DNA from 4 places in the Alicyclobacillus fodiniaquatilis genome. Region 2 is predicted to be linked to each of the others. Evidence: riboswitches for the same ligand, from Rfam matches in the RefSeq annotation. Region 2 holds a riboswitch; each other region holds the start of a gene.
The links. A riboswitch is a leader RNA that binds a small molecule or an ion and turns the genes downstream of it on or off. The one in region 2 is predicted to bind cyclic di-AMP.
Positions count from the first base shown of each region.

Region 1: linked by a shared signal. The riboswitch ahead of ACFSB2_RS21055 (hypothetical protein) and the one ahead of ACFSB2_RS26070 (NlpC/P60 family protein) in region 2 are both predicted to bind cyclic di-AMP.
Region 3: linked by a shared signal. The riboswitch ahead of ACFSB2_RS13640 (universal stress protein) and the one ahead of ACFSB2_RS26070 (NlpC/P60 family protein) in region 2 are both predicted to bind cyclic di-AMP.
Region 4: linked by a shared signal. The riboswitch ahead of ACFSB2_RS25850 (C40 family peptidase) and the one ahead of ACFSB2_RS26070 (NlpC/P60 family protein) in region 2 are both predicted to bind cyclic di-AMP.

Region 1 is NZ_JBHUCX010000087.1:12,789-17,532, reverse strand. Features, by position in the region: gene ACFSB2_RS21065 (C40 family peptidase) at 1-204, opposite strand, end outside; gene ACFSB2_RS21060 (NAD(P)/FAD-dependent oxidoreductase) at 703-1,836, shown strand; gene ACFSB2_RS21055 (hypothetical protein) at 1,790-2,086, opposite strand; cyclic di-AMP (ydaO/yuaA leader) riboswitch at 2,174-2,303, opposite strand; gene ACFSB2_RS21050 (AI-2E family transporter) at 2,367-3,494, opposite strand; gene ACFSB2_RS21045 (sugar phosphate isomerase/epimerase family protein) at 3,923-4,711, shown strand; gene ACFSB2_RS21040 (Gfo/Idh/MocA family protein) at 4,744-4,744, shown strand, end outside.
Region 2 is NZ_JBHUCX010000101.1:3,666-8,409, forward strand. Features, by position in the region: gene ACFSB2_RS26065 (hypothetical protein) at 72-353, opposite strand; gene ACFSB2_RS26070 (NlpC/P60 family protein) at 516-1,256, opposite strand; cyclic di-AMP (ydaO/yuaA leader) riboswitch at 1,259-1,388, opposite strand; gene ACFSB2_RS26075 (STAS domain-containing protein) at 1,619-2,434, shown strand; gene ACFSB2_RS26080 (nitroreductase family protein) at 2,500-3,096, shown strand; tRNA gene ACFSB2_RS26085 (tRNA-Leu) at 3,813-3,899, shown strand; gene ACFSB2_RS26090 (hypothetical protein) at 4,420-4,629, shown strand.
Region 3 is NZ_JBHUCX010000035.1:79,664-84,407, forward strand. Features, by position in the region: gene ACFSB2_RS13625 (carbohydrate ABC transporter permease) at 1-401, opposite strand, end outside; gene ACFSB2_RS13630 (ABC transporter substrate-binding protein) at 460-1,809, opposite strand; cyclic di-AMP (ydaO/yuaA leader) riboswitch at 2,855-2,985, shown strand; gene ACFSB2_RS13635 (hypothetical protein) at 2,992-3,174, shown strand; cyclic di-AMP (ydaO/yuaA leader) riboswitch at 3,338-3,467, shown strand; gene ACFSB2_RS13640 (universal stress protein) at 3,568-4,002, shown strand; gene ACFSB2_RS13645 (hypothetical protein) at 4,025-4,243, shown strand; gene ACFSB2_RS13650 (hypothetical protein) at 4,362-4,744, opposite strand, start outside.
Region 4 is NZ_JBHUCX010000100.1:46,247-50,990, forward strand. Features, by position in the region: gene ACFSB2_RS25845 (transglycosylase domain-containing protein) at 1-505, shown strand, start outside; cyclic di-AMP (ydaO/yuaA leader) riboswitch at 939-1,059, shown strand; gene ACFSB2_RS25850 (C40 family peptidase) at 1,063-1,965, shown strand; gene ACFSB2_RS25855 (GNAT family N-acetyltransferase) at 2,473-2,898, opposite strand; gene ACFSB2_RS25860 (group-specific protein) at 2,986-3,384, opposite strand; gene csaA (chaperone CsaA) at 3,426-3,755, opposite strand; gene ACFSB2_RS25870 (alpha-L-rhamnosidase-related protein) at 4,217-4,744, shown strand, end outside.

The DNA of each region.
Region 1 (4,744 bases), on a different contig from region 2:
ATACGAATCAATGGCGTTGGTGAGCGCCGCCGCTTTAGCCTGGTTCGATTGAATCTGATTTGACAAGCTGGACGCTTGACTCTGCAAATCCGACAACTTTTGATTCTCATCTGACAACGAGTCTGCTTGAACAGTCGGTAGGGTAAAGGTTAAAAGGGCCATTGTACTGACGGTTAAGGAAGCAAGTTTCACTTTAAAATTCATCTTTTTCCTCACAATCAATATGTCTTTCAATAATGTCTTTCGACAGGTGATGTTCCTAGCGGTCATGATTCGACAAAAAAATTTGTTTCCCTGCCGCACTCAAAAAAATTCCTGAGTATGTGCTGATGATGACGCTTCACATGAGGGATGCGCCATGCGATGTCGAGGGTGAAAAATCGCGGAAAAAACGCTTAACTCTCTATAAAAAGATTCGATTGTCTACAGATTTTTTGTCCGTGTTTGTGAAATTGAAGATGACATCTGAAGTAGAGCGCGATGTGTCATGTGCCCCACACGGGCAGCAGCAGGAAAATCTCATTCAATATGAATCACTGCCGTCGGCGTGATCGAATCGAACACGCGATTTGCTGGTTGTCTACATTCATATCGCGTGGCGTAGAAGGATTCCTGCTGACCGTCTATAATGGCTACAAGATGGAAAATGGAATTTTACCAACGTTAAACGATAAAAATTCAGATACAAAGGTGGTTCGACAGTTGTCGACACAGGCTGAAGTGATTGTAATTGGCGGCGGCGTCGTAGGCGCGGCAGCAGCGTATCAACTTGCGCGTTCGCAAGTGAAGGTGACGTTGATTGACGCGGATCACACTGGAAAAGCGACAGCGGCAGGGGCTGGCATTGTTTCACCAGCGTCCAGTTTTTCGCCGCCTGCGCCTTATTATCCGCTCTCTTATGCGGCAGCCTCACACTATCCCAAACTCATCGCCCAGTTGGCGGAAGACGGCGAAACGGACACGGGTTACGAGGTGGTTGGCGGTCTGTACGTGGCGGCAAATGAAGAAGAAGCGCAGCGGCTTGTGCTCGTCGAGCGGCTCTTGCTGGAAAGGAAGATGGCTGGCGCACCAAATCTAGGGACCATTGCCCGTCTAGATGCTGCTGAAGCCAAGGCGTATTTTCCCGCGCTTGGTGAAATCACAGGGGCCATTTACATGTCAGATGCAGCGCGCCTCAACGGCAGGTATTTATGCAATGCGCTCAAACAGGCAGCCATCCGTCGCGGCGCGAATGTTGTGCATGGCGAAGCCAGAATTGCGTGTAGCGCTGGACGCGTGTCTGCTGTCCATGTCGACGATGACGTACTGACCGCCGACGCCGTCATGATTTGCGGTGGCGCGTGGTCCAACCAATTTGGCGCGGCAACAGGCATCGACATTCCGATCACGCCGCAAAAAGGTCAGATTTTGCATCTGCAGATGGCGCAGCGCACAGATAAGTGGCCCATCATTGTCGGGTTCCACTCCCACTACATGTTGACTTTCCCAGAGCATCGCGTAGTCGTTGGCGCAACGCGGGAAACAGGCAGTGGCTACGACACGCGGGTAACGGCATTGGGCATGCAGGAACTGCTGCGCGAAGCACTGCGAATCGCCCCTGGACTGGGGGCGGGGAGCATTGCCGAGGTTCGCGTTGGACTGCGCCCGGCGAGCCCCGACAATATGCCTGTGCTCGGCGCCATTCCCAGTGTCGATGGATTATATGTAGCCACGGGACATGGCGCAGGAGGACTCACGACGGGGGCGTATTCGGGGATTGCGGTCGCTGAGCGCATACTTGGGAACCAACTTATTGATTTGGCTCCTTTTTCTGTCGCTCGATTTTCCGCGCGATGAACACCATCAACAGAAAAGCAAAAATGCTGCCGACGACATAAAGTAATCTTTTTAGTTTGCTGCCTTTTGCGTCACCTTGACAACCGAGGCGGATATCCAGATAGTCCTTTTCCGCTCGACTATCATGCAGGCGCACATGCACGTCGTTCGTGTCTGCGAACATATGCGCCCGGAAGCGATGCAGATTGGTGACTGGTTTATCAGCGGGCACGTCAAGTGTTCCCTTGCGAGTGGCTTTGGTTCCAAACATGCGCTTCACCTCTTTTGGTTTTGTCATGGTTTGATGAGATATGGCCGAATAAACACAGAAACCTCCGTTGGCACGCCAACGGAGGTTCATTGCTCTATCATGCGCTTGCGAAGTTAGCTGACGGATTCGGACTTCTGCATGTCCTACCAGAAACATCTGGATTCACCCCAAAATATCGGTTCCCCCGCTTCCTTGCGGAATTCAGCGAGCACATATGAAGTTTAGTAACTTTATGTTAACACACACGCATTCAAGCGGCAAATCTTGCCGTTCTGGTCGATCACGATGGCGTGCGTTTATCGTCTGGATGTTCTTGAAGCGTGTCCACACCAGGAAACAAATCGCCGATCAGATGTTTGCGCAACAGTGACTTGATGCCAATCAGCAGGACAGGGCCGATGAAAATCCCTGTGAATCCGATGATTTTCATGCCGACGTATAGGGCAAAGAGCGTGGACAAAGTGTCGAGACCGACGTTGTTGGCCGTCAGCTTTGGCGTGATCATATGCACAATCAACAGGATGATCACTTGAATCAGCAGCACCTTGATGCCCAGTGATGTGTCCCCCATGGCAAAGCTGCCTATGGCCCAGGGAATCGTGATGATGAATGAGCCAATGAAGGGGATGATGGCTGCAAGACCGAACAACAGGCCCATGATGAAGGCGTCCGGGATGTGAAGTATCCACATGGCGATCATCGCCAGTGCGCCAGACATCGCCATCAAAATCAGTTGCACGCGAATGGTGGCGACAAAAGCCCGTATCATGTCGCGAATGGTGGCAGAGATTTTTCCTTCCCAACCTGGAGGGAGGATCTTTACAAAACTATGGTACATGGCTGTTCGATTGATGAGCATAAAGTAGGTGGCAACGAGCGCGATGCCAATGATGAACAGCCAGTCAGGGAACTCTGTCACAAGGTTGAGTAGCACGTTTGCAAATAGCTGAATCCAGTGCTCGATGCCGCTTAGTGAATGCACCGCTTGATTCTGAATCTCGGCAGCCACATGCGGCGGCAGATGACCCAAAAACAGCGCCTGTAATTTCGTCGGATGCTCAATCCAGTCTTCGAGTTGTGCGAAGTACGGCGCAAGCGTGCTGGAGAAGGTCGTTGCTTCGTTGGCGATGGCAATGGCTGCGAATGTACAGAGCAACGCCAAGATCACAACAGATCCAAGCATGGAGATGAGCACTGACGCGATGCGGGGGAGACCAAGGCGTTCAAGCAGGCGGACAATCGGCAAGAACACGACAGCCAAGAGCGCAGCCAGGACGAATGGAACAATATATTTGAAGACGAAAGCGAAGATGACCAGAATGAGCACTACAAGCAAGAGTGAGCCGACAATTTCCAACAGGCTGCCCATGTAGTGTTGAATTTTTAATTCTTTTTCGGATTTACCCATGCATAAACTCCCTTCATAACTTGAAGCAGCCAACGGTTTGGCTGCTTCAGCTAAAATCCTGATTCTATAAAAGAATATTTGTGAATAAACTGCTACCTTGTGCAACGTCATGAGGCGCTTGATGGACGCAGTTGGTCATGATGATCCTGATGGCGTGCGGCAGGCGAACTGCGCGGTGGGTTGTTGTGTACCTGAACGCGTGTCTGTCCGACGGCGCAACTGTTTTTGAATGCATTAAGAATAGCATATTTATCACCATTTGGGTGGATGAGGAGAAGGGGGAATCTGTGCAGAAATCACAAATGATCACATGTTCTATGACCTTGTAGTGGAATGAGATTTTACTTTTCAGAGCTGAGAATGAGTGTTATGCTTAATCGTATATAGTATGTAGTCCAACAGCGTTGAAGACAAGGGGTGGGACACTGGTGAAATTTGCAGCCCAAGAGAATCTAGTTCCTGGTACTTCTTTTCGTGAAAAGGTTGAGAATCTTCGGAAATTTGGTTATGAAGGCGTGGAACTGCGCGGGGATGGTTTGGCATCACGTGTAGACGAAATTCGTTCGACACTGAATGAAACCGGTATCACGGCGACCTGTATATGTGGCGGATTTAAGTTCGGTTTGTTGTTCCCGCAGAAGGAAGATAGGTTGCAATCTCGTGAAGAAATTAAGCAACTATTATCATTGGCCGCGGAGGTTGGCGCAAAAGATGGAGTGATTGTGGTGCCGATTTTTGGCAGTCCGCAGTTGCCGGATTTGACACCTTGGAAAACGCCATTGGAAATGGAAGAAGAGCTTCTGGTCGAGCAGCTTGGCGAACTGGCGGAGTATGCAGGGCAACAAGGGACCAAGGTTATCCTGGAGCCTTTAAATCGCTACGAGACGCACTATATCAATCGCTTGGAGCAGGCGGTGCATATTTGCGAACGGGTAAAATCGCAACACATGACGATATTGGCGGATTTCTTTCATATGAGTATTGAGGAGTCCGATATCGCCAGTTCCATCCGGAAGGCTTCGGACTGGATTGGATATGTGCATTTGGCTGATTCCAATCGGTTGCTGCCTGGGTTGGGCCACACTGACTTTCGCTCCGGTTTTGCGGCGCTCAAAGAAAGCGGATACAAGGGGTGGATGTCGCTGGAGTGCGGCGTGCCTGGGGATCCAGCCGAAACACTTGCCGCCAGTCGACGTTTTATGGCTTCTCAGCTCTAAAATACGACGAATGACAAGGGGAGATTTCGATAA
Region 2 (4,744 bases):
TTAAAATACCCAATACTAGGTGAAAAATGCACATAAAATTCTCAATATGAATCGAGCTGGACAAACCCAGTTCAATTGGGCGTGTTCGATTCTGCAACGTGATTCTTGATGTCCCATTCTATACTCAAGTCAATGCCTGTTTGGCGATTTTTGTAATACCGCCGTCCGGATTCGAAAACGCGACTTCTGATTTCTGCATTGTTTGGATTTTCTTGTAGTTGTTTTAACAAAACGAAATAATCATTGTTCAATTTTTGATTGTTTTTATAGTATGAATAGGCGGCAAAACACATCACCCCAATGATGATGACAGAAATGGCCCAAAATACAAACTGCAAAAGCAAGTGCAACAACAATCTTCACCTCTTTGAACATATAAAACAAGTATCGCTCTGAATCCTATATCTTAATCGGGTGAAATGCAAGGGCAAACGAGGTCGCTACAGTGGCGATTTCTTGAAGAGTGCAAGAAGGGATAAAGCACCCCCCACGAGCTTGAGGGGGCGTTTTTATGCTTAGTACATCCGTTTGACAGCGGAAAGATGTTTATACCAATATGAACCAGGTGCCACACTGAGATAGCCTACTTTGCCGAGCCCACCGCCACATTGAATCATTTCATTGTTGCCGATGTAGATCCCACTATGACCACCATCATCAAAACTCAATAAATCGCCGGGCTGCATCTTTGAAATCGCGACTTTGGTGCCCACGGATGTGTATTGGGTCTTCGACGCAGTTGAAAACAGATAGCCAAGTGCATGATGGTAGACATACTCTACGAAATTGGAGCAATCAAAACCTGTTTGGCCGCGGTCCTCGTTGTGATCCAGCTCATAAGGTGTGCCTAGTTTGCTTTTGGCGACTTTGAGGATTGCGTTAAATTTGGCAGTTGAGGTTGCGTTGACCGATGCGATTGGCGTAATGGAAGGATCCAGTGAAATGCCAGGAGGAAGTTGCACAGATGAGGATTCCGCCTGCGCTGTATAGTATGTATTCGAGGTGATATAGCCTACTTTGCCACTCGGATCTTTCACATGCCACCAGTATTTGTTGCTGCCCGATTCAAGTGTGAGTTGTGTGCCGATTCGTTCAAGTTTAAGCTTGGTGGAACCAGTCTTGGGTGCGGAGATCAGATAAGCATTGTGAAGCACTGTAACGGCAGATTTCGTCGTGGATGCCATAGCAATGGGCGCACCGAGCGAAGCGAGTGTTGAGATGGACACTAAACCAGCGATAAGCGTTTTGCGATGCAAATTAATTTCCTCCTTTTTGCCTCCGAGGTTAGTTGACGGGTTTGGGCAGGAGTTGCCCTTGTGCGAAACACGTTCACCCCTATATGAGGATATCCCCCGTACCTGTTGTCCAGGATTCGGCTTTGGTTTCGTTATGATGGCTAGATTACCATGGAAATGAGCTAGGGTAATTATAATAATGATGGTTTTGATGTATGATTATGGTGGGTTGTGAAGGTCAGATGTAGTTGCAATCAGTGTATTTTTGCATGGTTTCATGTGCTGTCTGATTGCGGTGTAGAAATGACTGATGTATGGTGATCTGTATGTGAAAAATGGCGCGTATCGATTGCGCGGTGTATGACAGATATGGGGGATCCGGCGTGAATTTGCAGTTCAAACCAGGCCAAACTTTTGCGGAGTTTATGTCATTGAATCTGGATATGTTTCACAAGGAAATGATGCTTCAGTCTACTAAAGGACTGGAGTACCTGCAAAACCGCGATACAAATATGGCTGCAGTCTATGATGTGATCGACGAATTATTAGATTTGCTGTTGCAAGCGAAAATAGACGATTTAGTTTTACTAGGAGAGCGTATTGGTTATAATATTGCGAAAAACGGACATCCAATTCCGTTGATAATGGAATTCACGGAAGGGTTTCGCAAATGCCTCTGGGATTTTCAATATGTGTATCATCAACACGTGGAAGTCGACGTGGAGGATATTTTTGCTTTTCAACGCGATTTGGCTCATGGTTTAGATAGGTTTCTAAATCATTATTTTATCAGTTACACGCGCTACAACGAGGAAAAAATGAATGCTCAGCGCGAGATCATCGAGGATTTGAGTGTTCCTGTGATTCCGCTTACGGAGACGAGATCCATCTTGCCGTTGGTGGGTATGATCGATACACACCGGGCCAAGACCATTCAAGAAAAGACGCTCACGCAAATTGCAAATCTGAAAATTGAACACATCATTATTGATGTGTCTGGTGTCCCTTATATGGATACAGCGGTCGTGGGTCATCTATTCCACATTATTGAAGGTATCAATCTGCTCGGTTGCCGGGCGACCATCACAGGTATTCGCCCTGGCATTGCCAATACGCTCATTTCATTGGGGATCGATATTTCTGACAAGGTGGAGACAAAGTCAACATTGCAACAGGTGCTCAAGCAGTACATGATATAAAGTGGCAGGGCATTTGAAGTGAAGAGATGGACAGCCCATCCCATCTGGCTGAAGGAGGATTTTTTGTGCAGGAAGAACTGACAAATGTGGTGAAAGCGCACCGAAAAGCTGAATATCCTGTCAGCTCGCTGTTTTTGAATCGTTGGTCACCACGCTCATTCGCTGATCGTAAAGTTCGTGATGAAGATTTGTACGCAGTACTTGAAGCTGCTTGCTGGGCGCCATCAGCATCGAATGAACAACCGTGGCGCTTTATTGTGGCGAAGAGCGATGAAGATTTGAAACGTTTTGACCAGTTTATTGCTCCAGGCAACCAATTGTGGACGAGGCGTGCGCCTGTACTTGTTTTGTTTGTCTCGGCTACTTTAAATCAGAAGGGGCAAGCAAATAGATTTCATGCTTTTGACACAGGGGCTGCTTGGGCAAATTTTGCGTTGCAGGCAAATCAACTCGGATTGGTCACCCATGCCATGGGGGGATTTGATAAGGAGATGGCACGTAAACTCCTACATATTCCGGATGAATTTGAAGTTCAAGCGCTTGTCGCCATTGGTTATCAAGGCGAAAAGGATGCGCTTCCAGAGCAGTTGCAAGCAAGAGAACTGCCTAATGGACGCAAACCAGTGAGCGAGCGCATGTTTGAAGGCACGATGAATGTTTAATCCTGTATGGAACAAAGAATGATATCAGGTTATCCTTCAGTACACTTGTTTGACAGCACACCCTGATTTCAATTAAATTAAAGATGTATATACACATGTTTTTACTGAGCGCGAAAGTGAGATTGGGGAAAGCTCAGGAGTGGAGAATCAACATGAAGCCGTGTCTGCAGAAAGTCATGTAGAGCACGGCTTTCATTTTTAACTGCTTTATATGAGCGTGCTTCGCAAATTTGTTTTTATCTATTTCGTATCTTTAAGAGAAAAAAACTTGAGCCCTTGATATTTCCACAAGTCAAGGGCTTTTTTTTCGATAGCCAAAAGTTGCAGTTGGCTCAGCTGCATGGAGACATATTCGTTCATTTCATGTCGCCTCCTTGTGTTAAGAGCATCTTAACCTTTTCTTGATGGCGCGAAATCAGCCGGAGGTCTGAGTTTTGTTACGTCTTTTGGGTTAGAAGACATAGGGAGGATGGATCACGTGAAGGTGTACACTCATCATTTTTACATGCAGGTGGAGGAGGACCACCATCAAAAAACAATTGAGCAATCGTGTGAAATGATAGTTGCATTTTAAGATCAAAGCATGTATACTCATAAACGTTGACAGTACTTTTGGTGTGTTTGAGAGAACAGACAACTGTTTGAATTTGATATCGATGTCTACCTGAAAACATTGATGTGTGTAATTTGATATGTGTTGAATGTAAATAAGACATGCGGTCATGGCGGAATTGGCAGACGCGCAAGATTCAGGTTCTTGTGGGGGCAACCCCGTGGAGGTTCAAGTCCTCTTGACCGCACCAATTGAGGTTGAAGCGCTACTCTTGAGTAATCGAGAGTAGCGCTTTTTTCATCTAATTGTCTTTGTGTGCTTTTTAGTCCAAGGTGTTTCAAGCGATAATTTTAACCTTGATTTTGGCCGTGCAGGCGCATTTCAAGGCGTTTTTTCATGACGTGAAAAGTTACATTCGTGACGGCTACAGCCACAGTGAGCAGCACAAGCATGAGTACCATTTATCTTCATCCTCACATTCCAATTTTGTCATCTCATTGATGAGGAACCGCTATATTTGGCCCAGAGTTCGGGCGTCCATTCATTCCCTGCTGATGATCATATCGTGATCGTACTCCTGTTATCTACAAAAAACATTGAAATGAAGCGGGTAATCATCCTGCCACACAAATTTTACTTTCTGGGAACAGCTCGTCAAAGTCAGTGCTGGATGTCGTGGGTACATGCCAATGTCGAGTGGAGTTGGTTGGTTGTCCGTTTTCTTTGTACGGGTACCTGCATTCATTAATTGTGAAAGTGAGGTGGTTCGCATGAGTCGTAAGGGACAGCTCCAAGGGCAACTGCAAGGTCAGCTTCAGGGGCAACTCCAGGGGCAGGGGCAAAAGCAAGCTGCCAAGGTCAATGATCGAATCAATCTCTATGTAACAGTGATTGTCAAAAACAATGACAGAGTGATTTCCTCATCTCGCAGTAAAGCAAAATCCAAAGCTAAAGCAAATGCAAAGATACGGATTTTATAATATGGCAGTTGTGCGATATGGTTTGGCCGCCGTCTAGGCGGCCCCTTTGGTTTCGACGCGGAAAAAGCAGAGATTGAACGGTCATCCTGACGTGGGTTTGCCACTTGTTCCGGTA
Region 3 (4,744 bases), on a different contig from region 2:
CTCGCAAATATGCCAGACGAGAAAATGAACTGGAAAACCAAAGCCGCAGCGATAGTCGGAACGACTTGAGGAAAAAAGACTAAAGGTTTTATCACAGATTTCCATTTGACTAGTTGCGAATGAATTCCAAGCGCCAGCAAAAAAGAGATGACTATAACAGGAACCGCATGTGCAACCCAGTAAAAAATCGTATTTCTAAACGCGACCCAAAAAAACGGATCAGTTAGTGCTGCAGAATAGTTATGGAGCCCTACCCACACTGCGTGCCCGTAACCTGGATAATTATACAGACTCAGTACCAATGAATTGATTCCTGGGTATAGGAAAAAGACGATAAAAGATATGATAAAAGGAGCAATGAATAGATAAGGAACCACTTTCCCCCCAATCCTAGTGCTCATGATGCAATCTCCTTTCAAATGGTGACAAATGAATCGCTCACCTAAAAATTTGTTAAAGTCATTGAGTCCAAGGATTTTGGATTTGAGCTGATGCAGTTGTCTGAGCTCCATTGAGTGCTTGTTGCAAGGTATCCTTGCCACTCAGGTAAAGCTGAAGGTATTGATTTACAATCGTTAACTCATTGGTATATCGTGGATCATATTGCATCTCCTTAAAGCTTTTAAGAGACATGTTGTATTGTTTCGCAAAATTCGCACCATAATAGGCATTCGGAGTCTTCTCCACAGCAGACTGAGCAGATTTCACAAACGTCGATTGACCCATAGCCTTATAGAACGCGATATTGCCCGTCTTCGTTAAAAGCATTTGGCTGAGAACTTTAATAGCCGCAGCTTTATCAGGGGCATTTTGAGGGATTACGAAAACTGATCCGCCGGCTTCGCTACCTCCAACTGATCCAGCGATAACTGGCCATTGGGCAACTCCCCAATTGCCAGCTAACTTAGGTGCATATGATGGCAACATATCTTCCAACCAGCTTGCGCTCAACGTTGAAGCAATGGTACCTTTCGCTAAATCTTTGGTCCATGCAGCAGTGAAATCTGGAGTGTCGGCCACAACGCCCGAGTCATACAGCTGCTTGAGTGCAACGAACGCATTTTTAACGCCAGGATTGGTGTTGATTACAAATTTTCCAGTGCTATTCGTGAATTCTCCGCCATTTCCTGTAAGAATCATGCCGAGATCGTAGCTAGCAACAGGATCACCAAGATTCCAAATATAGCTATTTGGATATTTTTTTTGTAACTTCTTTCCTGCCTGGATAAACTGCCCGAGCGTGTGTACATTGTTTACGTTTATCCCGGCATTCTTAAACATATCAGTGCGGTAGTACCATAATTTTGTCTTGATTTGATAAGGGAATCCCCAATCCTGACCTTTGAATGAAACGAGCAATTTTGTAGCGGTAAACATGTCACTCTCATAAGGCTTAATGGTGGATGTTAAATTGGTTATAGTCTTCGTGTTCCACATAGCAGGTAAATCTGTGGCATTGATCTGAATGATATCAGGCACGGTTTGCCCAGAAGATAGTTCTAGTTTGTATTTAGACACTGTGTCGTCATTAGCTGCAAGAATCGGCTTAAAAGTATACTGCTTAGCCAATTTGGGATTAAGTGTTTTTAGAGTTTGGGACAGATAGTTGGTAGTAGCGTCATTTCCCCATGTCAAAACTGTGAGGGTTGTCTTAGCTCCTGAATTGGATGTAACCGTTTTAGAAGAGGTTACATTCGAAGACTGTTTAGACGAATTTCCAGAAGAACTAGTTCCACACGCGCTCAATCCAACAATGGCTCCCATTGCCACAAAGCTACATGCATACACTGACATTTTTGGGCTCTTCAACATTACTCCTCCGTCCATGTTTTTATGAATAATTAGATAAATAAAGAGAGAATAAATCGAGGACCTTCTCCACTCGAAGTGTCTCAACAAATGGAATCTTATATTAACTTGGACACTCATTAAAGCATGTATTAGTGCTTTTCTTTACGATATATGAGACAAACGATTAATCAGTTATAAGCTTCACTTACCGACTGTTTTTTGCAATTGATTGCGACCTTTATGTTGGACGATACAAAGAACAATAACATCTCTACCAATTCTATCCCCTCCGAGAATCGCTCCACCGTATGTCATATCTTTGTGGTCAACACATCAGCACTCTTCATCTTATTTCCATGCTAGGATTTCTTATGGCCCTTGAGTACTGTAACCCGAGGAAATGTTCGCGGTGTATTGCCACGTGCTACAACTGGGAAACCTTTCTTTATCGAGAACGGTACTCACAGATTTGGGGTAATTAGTGTTTACTAAAAATCAGTGCACCTCATACTGAAAAAACATAGATAAAATATAATCTGCATCCATCCCGGGGCACTTAAATAGATGGTATGGAGATTTGTAAGCTTCACTTCAAAACTTCGCCCTGGTACCAACGCATCATCGCTCTGTATTTCTACCAATATCGGAATCAAACTTAAACTTTTCCCGTCTTTTAATTTCACAATGATTGTGAGGAACTTGTTGATATAGTTTTCCTTCCTTTCTATTGGATCGATTGATCAATGATTTGCTGCCATTCGAACTTCCGATTATGATGCGCTCGATATCTCTAGAAGTAACTTTCGACATCCAGTCTGGTTTGCTTGTACTGTGAGGTTTAACAATTGTGATCGATTGGTTATCTGTTGGAGATTTTGTGCCAGTTGGTGAGCAAGCATCTAATGAAATCGTGGCGAATAACAAACGGTATTCTCGGACATCGTGATGCAACGCAATCCAGTCCTTAAGTTATTGGCACCTGTGTGGTTTGAGGGGATCCAACAAAATTTGACTAAAAAATTTCATAATTACCCCCAGCAATCTATTTCGTCTATCGAATCTTATAGCATAACCGCCAAATTCCACATCGGAAACGGGGGAACCACTTGTGGGGTGAATCATGGCGCAACCATGTAGGGCATCCTTTCAGCCCGAACCCGTCAGCTAACCTCGTAGGCGAATTTGAAAGGAGACGGATATATGCAAACGCAAGAATGGATCGATTTGTATCATGGAAGCGAGTCGGTAGATGCGCAACTTCTCTATGACGCGGACACCAAGTTACGTCGCGCCAATCGTGCAGAGCGGTATTTTCCGTCAAATGGCAAGCGTTTATCGAAATATTACGCCCCTCCGCGCAAAACGGCGCAGGAGGTGGACTGATGAATGGTTGGATTCATCGTCGCAACGGCTTGTATCGGTACCGTTTACACCCTGTTCGTCATACAGGCGCTCAATGCCGCAAAAGAAAACACACAAAGATTGAATCGTTGATCAACATTGAGATGCTGATACACTAGACTTTTCCGCAGTGCCGTAAAACTTTATAACGCATAAGCTTAGTTCCGAAAGGAAGCGGAGGAACCATTCCATTGGGGTGAATCCAGTCTTTGACTGGTAGGGAATCTCTTATCCCGAATCCGACAGCTAACTTCGTCAGCTTTAAGAGAGGCGTATATTTGCCCTTCACCCCAGCCAACTCCGCTCCCCCGCAGGAACACCTGCGGGGTTTTTGTCGTACACCATCTCGATTCTAGATAGTTGGGAGGAGAGAATATGTATAGACGTATACTTGTACCGGTTGACGATGCAGAGACGATGGATGTCATTATGCACGAGGTTTTCCAAATGTGTGAGGAAAATAAAAACCGTGTCATTACGCTTTTCCACGTTCTCCGTCCTGTCAACAGTCTCGGCGTGGGAACAGGGTATGTAGTCAATTCAAGCGACGTTCAAGCGGACCTAGAACAAGAAGGGTATCAGATTCTGGAGCAAGCCCGCAAACGATTATTTACAGTAGGCGTTGAACCGAAGCTGGTTTTAAAATGGGGAGACCCCGCACATGAAATCAGTCAGTATGCAGAGCATGAAAAAATCGACTTAATTGTCGTCGGAAACAAAGACAAAGGCCTGCTAGAGAAACTACTCAGTAGTAGTGTAAGCCAAAAAGTTGTACAAGAAGCATCAACCCACGTTCTTGTTGTGAAATAAAAAAGTACACGAGGTGATTGGTATGATGAAAATGGAGGAAGTGCATGAACAATTGAAGCAATGGGGCGAACTCATCATTACGACGGACGCCGGGGATACATATGAGATTCACCTCGGCGATACCGAATTTGACGGTGAAAACCGCGTGATCCGATTCACCACGCCAGATGCAAAAATCTTTATTGCTGGCGATACCATTGAGAGCGTAAAAATGCACTTTAGTCATAAAGTGATGGAGTAGAAACGCTCCATGAGGAGCCTGATGTAGATATAGATGAAGCGAGAATTTGTATCATTCTAAAGCCGTCCTGCCAAAGGACGGTTTTTCGTTTTACACACCTAATCCTGTCTATCCGGCGCTATTCCCGCCAAGGGAATCCGTCTGGATTGCGCGCAGCGCGCTCCGAGACCAGTTGCGGATCATGACCGTTCACTTGGTCCAAAAAGGGGAAATCATCCGGTGTAACAGCCAGTTTAGCGAGTGGTTTGACTGCAACTGCGCTGGCCCACTGTGTGCTTTCAATCGCTAGACCATTGTATGGCTCCATAATTTGTTGTTCAAACGTATCGCGTGGAAGAAGATAAATCATCCCATTCTGCCAAGGACCTTGTGCGAATGCCGCTTGGTTCACCGAGAAATAGTAATATGTTTCCGCAGCGTGCCCGTCCCCTGAACGCACATGAAAACAAGCATTGACCAGTGAAGTGACAACATCCCGGTTGACAATGGCAAAATACATCG
Region 4 (4,744 bases), on a different contig from region 2:
AAAAGCGATAATGAAACCAACAACGGCTACAAATATGACTCGATTGATGGAGGATGTTGTTGATTACGGAACCGGGACTGTAGCCAAAGTGCCGGGGTGGGGTGTTGCCGGGAAAACAGGGACCGTTCAGTACAGTCCTGGACTGACTGGGGAGTCCAATTGGGTTAGGAATGCCTGGTTTGATGGATACACCCCGAATATTGTCGGGTCTGTCTACATTGGGTACGATAAATCGTCTCCTCAATACCATTTAACGATGTCACCACTTGACCCATCGGCTAATGCGGCAAAAATCTTTAAAGATATCGTCCAAATTGCCGAGTCGGGGGTGAAACCAGAAAAATTTGATGTTGGCCCTTATCCAGCATCGCAGGGGGTTGCGACTGCAGCTTATAAAAAAAGTCAGGCTATACATCCGACGAAAAGGCGGCGTCCTAGGATAAAATCGTTAAAGAGGCATACATCACCAAGGGGACATAAACATCCTTCGCATCACAGAAAATAGTGGAACGATACAAGAAGCCCGCATTTCCATATAAAAGGTTTATTAATTTTGCGATTTGGTGACAATATCAGGATTAAAATAGGGGATCGATCCAGTCGGCCCCTGCCCCTGCTGGGGCTGAAACACCTGAAAAAACGCTCTTGGAGATATTGATGAAAGATACATAAACACCCAACAGTAACCCATAACACCCAGCTTTTACCCATAACCCTTTGAATAGAATTCATCCCACATATGTGATAACCCTCTCCCAGAGAGCAATTCCATGATGTTTCTTACCAGAGCGTACTGTAATGGTGGTTGCCGAGCGCATTTGTAACTATCATGCGCCCATGTGTTACATGCTTGACCCTTAAAGTTGCTACCTTTCATACGAATCTTAATATTACTGAGATAAATCCTTTCAATCAAATTGTCCAGTCAACTGAATATTGAGATTAAATGTCCGAATCGCAAGAACGGGGGACGATTTAACTGGGGTGAATCGCGAATCGTGTAGGGGAGCCTTCTCCCGAACCCGACAACTAACCTCGTAGGACTCAGAAGGAGCCGAAAGATTGAAGAAAAAAGTCCTTATGTCTCTACGTACTAGTGCCGTTTGTGCTAGTATTGCGGTCACTGTCAATCCTCTTACAGCATTTGCGAGTACCAATCGTCCAGCTTTACAGCAAAAATCCATCGCATTGAACGGGAAAATTGTTTCAAAACCGTCTGCCGTCGTGCATGATGGTACAACGTATATGCCAATTTGGTACATCATGCAAGCACTCGATAACGCCAATATTCATAGTACATGGAAAAGTCCTGTTTGGAACCTCAGCACATCTCATACTCCAAATGTAAGTGATCTACATGTCGACAATGGTTCTAGTTCAATTTATATAAACGGAACCTTTGTTCAGAGGATCAATCAAATTGTTAATGTAGATCCTAGCTCCGGGAATCAAACTACATACATGCCCATATGGTACATCATGCAGATTCTTAATTGTTTGGGCATTAAATCACAATGGAACGGAACAACATGGAACATATCAAATGACACGCAAATTCTTTTAACTGATTATGAGGTGTCTAGTCCTTCCGCTGTTTCTGGCCAACAAATCGTTAGCTACGCAAAACAATTTATCGGTACACCGTATCAAATGGGAGGAGAATCCTCGAAGGGAATCGACTGTTCTGGCTTGGTTCAAACAGTGTTCGCACATTTTGGCATATCTCTTCCCAGGACAGCAGCTGATCAAGCACAAATTGGACAAACGATAGCAAAGTCAAATCTACAACCTGGTGATCTTGTCTTCTTTAATACGGATGGGCAAGAGATTTCGCATGTTGGTATTTACGTCGGGAATAGTCAATTTATCTCTGCGACCTCATCACAGGGTGTTCAGATACGAGATTTAAACGACCCATACTACTGGGGACCTCTTTATGTAAAATCAACCAATCCCGGTATATAAGTAGAGATCAATTTATAAAGATATCAGTACATAAAACAGAACGATAGGTTTTGTGTTACCTTCACTTTTTGGGTAACACGAACAAACGTGCATCATCGTGAGTCCCAAAGCATCCTGCTTGGGACTCACCTTTAGGGCTGCTTTCAATTGAGTAGTACGATACGGATTGGACTGTGTACATGATTAAGAAGGCGTTACAGATAAAAGTTTCGTGTTCGCTATTATCGGAATGTAGGGCCAAAAGGACATTGCGCGGTTGAGTTTCTTTTGTACGCACTTGAGGAGCGGCATGCATGGAGCTATTCTCATTTTGTTTTTGTGCACAACCACTCAAAAACAACGCGAAGATGACTGTGAGCAATGCTAGCGGTTTTCTTGTCAATTCTTCATCACCCGGATGTGAAACGTGTATTGAACGATTTGCATACTTTGAGAGCGATTTTGCGAAAGCGATTTTCAGGTATATATGCCGTTGGAAATCGCCGTTGATACGATAGAATAAGGACGCTATTTGTTTTCCAAGTTCAAGTGCATCTCTATCCTGCGCTCAGTAAAACCAAGATTCTTGTATAGAGTACACGCCGAAACGTTATCAACATTGACCATTAAGCGAACGATTTTGCAGTTTGAATTTGCTGCAGTTTCGAGCATGTGATTCATCAAAGCCATGCCATATCCCTGACGGCGGGCATGCTTCGAGATATAGACAACATAAATCATGGCGTCACGATTTGAGCCACGCTCCATACGCATCAATCCGTACCCCACGGCTTCTTTTGACGTCTCAGCAATAAAAACATGAAAACTGGTGTCGGAAAAAGCTACCGCAAGAAGTCCTTCGTTCAGTGCCCATTCAGGATCAATTTCTCCATATTTCTGAATAAGGGATTTATCATCGACTTCTCCGTTCCGAATGGTGAAATCTTGGGTCATTTTCCTTGCCCCCCAAGTGTTTTGCTAGTTAAAAGTAATACCGGAACTATGGTTCACACCTATCACACAGTTTCCCATCAAGCGTCATCATGCGGTTACTTTTTCCACCAAATCATCCAAACTCCCATAGCTTTTTTCAACTTCAGGCAAATGATAGAAAGTGCTTGTCGCTTCGAGCTGATTTATCGCCTGGTCAGGTGAGTGAAGAAAAATCCGCTTTCCGTGTCCAAGTGCAATCCCTAATTCAACATGGGTTCCTTTTCCACCTGGCAACAATACAATTAAAATATCAGCGTCCAATACAGCTTGCTTTTCTTTTTGCCCAATGTGTTTCAGGTCTTCAAAAGTAAAGGCCAGAGTGTGGTGGGATTCAGAGTTTTCGGTCCAATCGTAAGTTTGAATGTAACCTTTACTCTTCAAATGTTGGCTTACGTAATGAACAGCATCAATATTTCGAAAGCTCGACGCAATGTAGAATTTGTGCATCTGATCTATCTCCTAATAATTTATCTCCTAGTAAATTAGCTTCAGGCAATGGGTGTTCCATTTGGAACATCACCATCAGGCTGAAGCAATATCACATCACCTTTCTCTGGAACCCCACCAAGGACCAACACCTCTGATTCAAATCCAGCGATTCGCCTTGGCGGGAAGTTCACGACGGCGACGACTTGCCGACCTACAATCGATTCAGGCGTATATCGTTTTGTAATCTGTGCGCTCGAACGTTTCATTCCAAAATCGCCAAAATCGATTTTCATTCTGATCGCTGGAATACGTGCCTCTGGAAAGGGTTCTGCTTCTACAACGGTGCCAACACGAAGGTCAAGTTTTAAAAAATCATCAATCGTAGCCATGAGATAGCTCCTTTTAAAGAAGGATTTGACTGTTACATATATTGTACGCCAATTTATGTGGTACAAAAATCTGTTGAAATCGTTTTGTGCCTGTGATGCCATCATTCCGGTTAACGGATATCCTTCAACTCAGTATCAGCAAAAATGAGCTCGTTAGGCCTTGATCCTGAGGGCCTTTGACAACTGTCTATATTAACGCCTGCTTCAACTAACTGGCTTCCTTAAAAACAATTGAATCGTACCGTTTATTTGTGTTAACTTTTGATTAATAAGATATTTTGTTACGAGTGCTTGGATATATACATTGGAATATGTGTTGTCATGTAGCGCAGTACCGTCTACAGCATGAGAACCAGTCGGTGGTTTGTATCGCGGGTTCAATCTTCTAAGTCGTCGAGAAAAGGATGAAAGCGCTTAAACCCAAAGTGGATCATTCATGATTTGCAGGGAGGAGATCAATGATGTCCAAGCCAAAAGAGGCGAAATTTGTCTGGTGTGATTCCACAGGTCAAGGACGAAATTTATTTGCCAGGTTTCGTAAGGACTTTTTGATTGAGGACAGCGTAGAATCTGCGGAGTTGAACATTTTTGCGGACACCTCGTATCAGTTATTTATCAATGGACAGTTTCTCCAATTTGGTCCAGTTCGCTTTGATCCGCACTTTCCACAGTATGACACGCATGACATCGCGCCGTACTTGCGACCCGGTAAAAACGTAATTGCGGTTCAGGTGAACTATTTTGGCCACAAGACGTTTATGTCCATGCAATCCGGGGCAGGCATGATCGCTTGGGGGACGGTTGTGCAAAAATCAGGGCAAACGGTAGAACTCGGAACTCAAGCAGGCACTTGGAAATGTACACCGGATCACGCACATGGACGCTATGCCCCTAAAGCCAGTTTTGCCTTAAAAGCCATAGATTTGTACGATCAAAATTTTGCAGAGATAGGCTGGAATGATACCGATTTTACTGATACTCATTGGGAT